Linked DNA regions of Mesorhizobium japonicum MAFF 303099. The protein of the gene in region 1 binds, or shares a complex with, the protein of each later gene. Links are inferred from orthologs where the notes say so. Each region holds a gene or a part of one and is shown on either strand. Other genes may lie near its edges. The genes, in order: MAFF_RS13060 and lpxA.

What was found.
Region 2: the proteins of MAFF_RS13060 (region 1) and lpxA are in contact, whole or in part, in a crystal structure (PDB 4J09), measured with the Escherichia coli proteins. The link is inferred for Mesorhizobium japonicum MAFF 303099 from one-to-one orthologs.

What each region holds. Positions count from the first base shown.
Region 1 is NC_002678.2:2,464,142-2,467,242, forward strand. What follows is about bases 1-2,782. They hold MAFF_RS13060 (MFS transporter), read left to right. Parts: upstream 1-673; coding sequence 674-1,891; downstream 1,892-2,782. Other genes in these bases: MAFF_RS13050 (GMC family oxidoreductase), read left to right, coding at 1-253; MAFF_RS13055 (Dabb family protein), read left to right, coding at 266-583; MAFF_RS13065 (EamA family transporter), read right to left, coding at 1,898-2,743; MAFF_RS13070 (endonuclease/exonuclease/phosphatase family protein), read right to left, coding at 2,751-2,782. Outside these bases: more of MAFF_RS13070, read right to left, coding at 2,783-3,101. UniProt on the Escherichia coli protein: Probably transports across the inner membrane the two dehydrated forms of N-acetylneuraminate (Neu5Ac), 2,7-anhydro-N-acetylneuraminate (2,7-AN) and 2-deoxy-2,3-didehydro-N-acetylneuraminate (2,3-EN).
Region 2 is NC_002678.2:499,079-502,275, forward strand. The notes cover bases 126-3,003. They hold lpxA (acyl-ACP--UDP-N-acetylglucosamine O-acyltransferase), read right to left. Parts: upstream 2,043-3,003; coding sequence 1,209-2,042; downstream 126-1,208. Other genes in these bases: lpxB (lipid-A-disaccharide synthase), read right to left, coding at 126-330; MAFF_RS03695 (LpxI family protein), read right to left, coding at 323-1,237; fabZ (3-hydroxyacyl-ACP dehydratase FabZ), read right to left, coding at 2,056-2,523; lpxD (UDP-3-O-(3-hydroxymyristoyl)glucosamine N-acyltransferase), read right to left, coding at 2,516-3,003. Outside these bases: more of lpxB, read right to left, coding at 1-125; more of lpxD, read right to left, coding at 3,004-3,197.

The DNA.
Region 1 (3,101 bases):
CCGCAGCGCAAAGACCGACCACCATCCAGTCGGCACCTGCCGCATGGGCCATGACGAGATGGCCGTCGTGACGCCGGACCTGCGGCTGCGCGGCATCGAAGGCCTGCGCGTCTGCGACGCCTCGGTGATGCCGCGCGTGCCCTCCTCCAACACCAATGCACCGACCATCATGGTCGGCGAAAAGGGTGCCGACCTGATCCTTGGCCGCGAACCGCTGCCGCCGGCGGTGTTTTCCGGCAACCGGGCCGCTTGAAGGGAAAAGAAAATGATCAGGCACTGTGTCTTCGTCAGGTTTCGCGGCGATGTCCCCGAAAGCGAGCGCGCTGCAATCCATGCCGACCTCGAGGCGCTGCGCCAGGTGATCGACGGCATGGACACTGTCCACTTCAGCGCCAATGTCAGCCCCGAGCCCTTCGCGCGCGGCTTCAGCCACGGCTTCACCATCGATTTCCGCGATGCCGCCGCGCGCGACGCCTATCTCGTCCATGAAGCCCATCAACGCGCCGGCGCCCGGCTGGTCGCCGCACTCGAAGGCGGCACGGACGGTTTGATGGTCTTCGATCTCGACCTTACGAAAAAGTGACCGCCGGTTCTTCGAAAGCCGGCTGATCGCTGTTCTCTTTTGCGAGCAGGGCGACATATCGTTCCTTTGGGGGCACCAAAGGAGGACGCCTTGAATCTCACCGCCGGGCAGAAGAAAACCGTTTTGGCCTCATTCCTGGGCTGGACGCTCGACGCTTTTGATTTCTTCCTTCTGACATTCCTGCTCACCGATATTGCCAGTGAATTCCACACTGATGTCCCGGCGGTCTCGAAGGCACTGTTCCTGACCTTGGCGACGCGCTTCATCGGCGCGTTTTTCTTTGGCATGCTCGCCGACAAATACGGGCGCAAGCCCATGCTCATGCTCAACATCGTCAGCTATTCGGTGATCGGCGCGCTCGCCGCCTTCTCGCCCAATCTCGGCATTTTCCTGGCCCTGCGCGCGCTGTTCGGCATTGCCATGGGCGGCGAATGGGGGCTCGGCAGTTCGCTCGCCATGGAGTCCATTCCGCCCAGCGCCCGCGGCATGGTCTCGGGCATCCTGCAATGCGGCTATCCCGCCGGCTACCTCCTGGCGGCGGTGGTCTACGGCCTGCTCTATCAGCAGACGATCGGCGGCTACACGATCGGCTGGCGCGCCATGTTCCTGCTTTCCTTCTTGCCGGCGCTGATCGTGCTCTTCATCCGCTCGCATGTGCCGGAATCGCCGGCCTTCGTCGAGGCACGGAAATCCGTCAAACCGGGGCTTCTGGAAACGCTGCAGAAACACTGGGGCATCGCGCTCTATGCCGTCGTGCTGATGATGTTCTTCAACTTCTTCAGCCATGGCACGCAGGACCTCTACCCGACCTTCCTGAAGAAGCAGCACGGCTTCGATCCGCACACGGTGAGCTGGATCACCATCGTCGCCAATCTCGGCGCCATCGTCGGCGGCCTGACGTTCGGCGCACTGTCCGAGAAGATCGGCCGCGTCAACGCCATCACCCTTGCCTGTCTGATCGCGCTGCCGTCGATCCCGCTCTGGGCCTACAGCACAACGCCCTTCATGCTGGCCATCGGCGCTTTCGTCATGCAGGTCGCGGTCCAGGGCGCCTGGGGCGTCATTCCGGTGCACCTCAACGAACTTTCGCCGGGCTCGGTGCGAGCCACCTTGCCCGGCTTCATCTATCAGGCCGGCAATCTCGCGGCGTCCTATGGCGGCCCGTTTCAGGCGGGAATCGCGGAAGCGCCTGGAGGCAGCTACGGTTACGCGCTGGCGCTTTTCGCCGGCGTCGTCGCCATCTGCATCATCGTCGTCATCCGCTTCAGCCCGGAACGGCGCGGCCAGGTGATGACCGTCCTGGGTTGACGGCTGCTAGCCAAGTCTGAGGGCGATGACACCGGCAACGATGCTGAGCGCGGCGGCGCCGCGCCAGCCCGTCATCTTCTCGCCAAGCGCGTAGACCGAGATCAGCATGGCGAACAGGATCGAGGTTTCGCGCAGCGATGCCACCGAGGCGATCGGCGCCTTGGTCATCGCCCACATCACGATCCAGTAGGCAGCGCCGCTGAGCACGCCGGTGAACAGCCCGGCCTTCCAGTCGCGCGCCAGCACGGGCAGTGACTGCGGTCCGCGGAAGACCACGCACAGCACCAGTGCCCACGTCGCGTCGCAGACGAACAGCCACGCCGCGTAGCTTTGCGCCGTCGCCGCCAGCCGCGCACCGCTGCCGTCGGACAGAGTATAGCTGGCGATAAAGATCGAGGTGCCTAGCGCAAAACCGACCGCACGCAGGTTCAGCCTTTCCAGATGCGCGCCGCCGCGAAACGACATCACCAGCGTGCCGGCCGACAAAAGCAGGATGCCGAGAATGGCAAACGGCGCCGGCACCTCCTGCACCACCACGATGCCACCAAGTGCTGCCAGCAAAGGTGCGGTGCCGCGCGCCAGCGGATAGGTCTGGGCGAAATCGCCGGCCCTGTAGGCGCCGATCAGGAAGGTTCGGTAGCCCATGTGGAAGACCACCGAAGCGAGAATGAATGGCCAGACCTCGGCCTTCGGGAACTCGACGAAAGGCAGCACGAACAGCGCGGCAAACCCCATGCCCAATGTCATCAGCGTGATCGACAGGAAGCGGTCGAGATGCACCTTGACCAGTGCGTTCCAGATCGCGTGCATGGCGGCCGCGGCAAGCACCGCGAAGAACACGAAAAGCGTCATTTCGGGTCTATCGACCTCCCGAGCCAAGCGGCGTTTCGAGATCGATGTCGACCCGGACCGGAAAGTGGTCGGACGCCATTTCGCCTATGTCGGATCTGACCGAGCGGACCCGCCTCGCGAACACCCCGCCGACGAAACAATGGTCGAGCCGGCGCTTTGCCAGCCTGCCGTCGATGATCTTCTCGTGGGTGTGGAAGTCACCAGCCAGCTCGATCGCCACGGCTGCGGCATCGACGAAGCCGTCGAGATAGGCCGCACCCCGATGATAGGGCGTGCGGCCGACGATGCGGCGGTATTCGGCGCTGCCCGGCTCCATGTTGAAATCGCCCATCCAGATTGCCGCCAGCGGATTTTCCGG
Region 2 (3,197 bases), 2.0 Mb from region 1 along the record:
CACCTTCCTGGCAACGCGCAAGGAAAAGTCCGGACTGTCGATGGTGACCAGGCAATCCGGCTTTTCCTCGGCGATGGTTTTGGCCAGCTGGCCGATCCGCCTGATGAGGCGCGGCAGATCGCGCAGGACTGCACTGAAACCCATCAGCGCGATCTCGCCGGCATCAAAGGGCGACACCAGGCCCAATTCCCCGAGATGGCGACCGCCGAGGCCGACGAGCCGCACCTCGCGGCCGGTGATCTGGCGGAGCGAACGCACAATGTCGGCGCCCAGCAGATCACCCGATTCCTCGCCGGCGACGATCGCGATCTTCAACACCCTGTCAGCCATATGCAGGCTCCGCCGCGGCCAGGCCGACGATGAACAGACCAAGTTCATTGGCCCGTGAGAGGGTTGCGGGGCCTTCGAGGATCAGTGAGCGCCCCGCCTCGACGGCAATGCCGGCAAGCCCGGCCGCGTGGGCTGCTTCGACCGTCTGCGGTCCCATCGAAGGAAGATCCGCGCGCAGCTCCTGACCGGGCTTGGCGCATTTGACCAGGACACCGCGGGTCTTGCCGGCGATGCGGCCATGGCCACGCAGCAGTTTGGCGCGGTCGAGCAATCCGGCCGTACCCTCGATGCCCTCGAGCGCAATGGCCCGGCCGCCGACCGCGATCGCCGCCTGGCCGATATCGAGCGCCCCGATGGCCTTCGCTGCGGCAAAGCCTGCCTCGATGTCGCGCCAATCCGATTTCTGTGGCACCGCTTTGGTCAAGACCCCTTCGGCGGCGACCAGGTTCGGCACGATTTCGTGGGCGCCCATGATCTTTATCCCTCGGGCCTCGAGACCGCGCGCCACCACCTTCAACAGGCCATCGTCGCCACGCGCCAGCGCCATGACGACAATCGGTATCACCGCCAGCAGGCTGAGGCTTGGGCGCAGATGCGTCAGCCTTGGCCGGCGCTTGATCTCGCCAGCAAGCACCAGATGGGTAATCCGGTGGCGTTTGAGCAAAGGAACAAGCGAGCCGATCGCCTCCAGGGCAAGCGTCTCATGTTCGTACTGGCACAATTCCGTCAGACGGTCGGCTTCGCCTTCCATGAGGACGATGAAGGGCGGATAACCCTGCCCGGCCGAGCCGGCCGCGACTTCGACCGGAAGACTGCCGCCGCCGGCGATGATGCCGACCCTGGCATCTGGCGGGAGATCAAGACCGGCAGAAGCCGTCTCAGTCTTCATCGTCGGTATCGTCGCCATCGCCACCCTTGAGCGACGGCACCGCATAGTGCCGCTTGCCGCGACTGCTGATGAAGTCGATGATCTTCATGGCGGTCGGCGAAGAGGCAAACTCGGCCTTGGCGAATTCGATGTTCTCGCCAACGGTGCGGGAGCGGTCGAAGATCGTCCTATAGGCTTTGCGCAACAGATAGATTTCGGAACGCGGCAGACCGGCGCGCTTGAGGCCGATGATGTTCAAACCGCGCAAGCTGGCGCGGTTGCCGACGGCAATGGCATAGGGAATGACGTCACCAACGAAAGCCGAGCACCCGCCAAGAAAGGCGTTGTCGCCGACGCGCACGAATTGATGAACGGCACTGAGGCCGCCTATGTAGACGTTGTCGCCGATCTCGCAGTGGCCGCCCAGCGTCGCGCCATTGGCGAAGGTGGCGTTCTTGCCGACCACGCAATCATGGGCGATGTGGGCGTAGGCAAGGAAATTGCCATTGTCGCCCACCGTCGTTTCGCCGCGGCTGGTGTCGGTGCCGACATGCATGGTGACGCCTTCGCGGATGGTGCAATTCGCGCCAATGACCAGCGTCGTGCGGCCGCCCTTGTGTTTGGTGTTCTGCGGCGGCGCACCCAATGTCGCCATCGGATAGACCTTGGTCGAGGCGCCGATGGTTGTCGCACCCATGACCGAGACATGGCTGACCAGTTCGACGCCATCGCCGATCACGGCATCGGCGCTGATATGGCAGAACGGCCCAATGCGTACACCCTCACCGATTTGGGCGCCTTCTTCCACGACGGAGGAAGGATGGATTGAAGTCTTGATTTTCATAAGCACTCGATCGTCAGTCGCCGGTGACCATCATGGCTGAAATCTCGGCCTCGGCCGCCTTGGTGCCATCGACCAGGGCTTCACAGGCGAATTTGAGCAGGTTGCCGCGCTTCTTGATTTTTTTGACGTGAATCTTCAACTGGTCGCCGGGAACGACCGGTTTGCGGAATTTGGCGTTGTCGATGGTCAGGAAATAGACCAGCGACGGCTTCGACGCCCCGAGGCTGCGGATGCAGATGGCGCCTGCCGTCTGCGCCATGGCTTCGACGATCAGCACGCCCGGCATCACCGGCTGCTCCGGGAAATGCCCCTGAAAATGCGGCTCGTTGATGGTGACGTTCTTGATGCCGATGGCGGAATCGTCACCATCGATGTCGATGATGCGGTCGATCATCAGGAAGGGATAGCGGTGTGGCAGGAGCTTCATCAGCCCCATTATGTCGACCGCTTCCAGCGTCGTCGCCGCCACCATATCAGCCATTGTCCTTGCCCTGCTTGCGTGCCCTTGCCATCGTGCGCAACATGGCTATCTCCCGCATGGCTTCCGCCATCGGCTGTGCCGGATAACCGCCCCAGATCTCGCCGGCCGGGACATTGCTCATAAATCCACTTCTGGCGGCAAGCTTGGCACCGGACCCGATGGTCAGGTGATCGGCAAGCCCGACACCGCCGCCCATCGTAACGTTGTCACCCACGACCACGGAACCGGAAATACCCGAAAGTCCCGCCACGATACAATTGCGACCGATGCGGACGTTATGGGCGATCTGCACGAGATTGTCGATCTTGGTGCCCTGGCCGATGATCGTATCGGACATGGCGCCGCGATCGACGGTGGAATTGGAGCCGATCTCGACATCGTCCTGGATGACGACCCGTCCGATCTGGGGAACGCGTTCCGGGCCCTTGGCGCCGCCGACGAAGCCGAAGCCGTCCTGGCCGATCCTGGCGCCGCCATGGATGATGACCCGATTGCCGATCAGCGCATACTGGATGCTGGCGCCCGGGCCGACATAGCCGTCACGGCCGATCTGGCAGGATTGTCCAATGACCGCGTTTGGCGCGATGACGGTGCCGCTGCCGATCGAGACGCCTGGTCCGATGACCACACCGGCCTCGATGATGGCGCCGGCTTCGACATGCGCGGTCGGATCG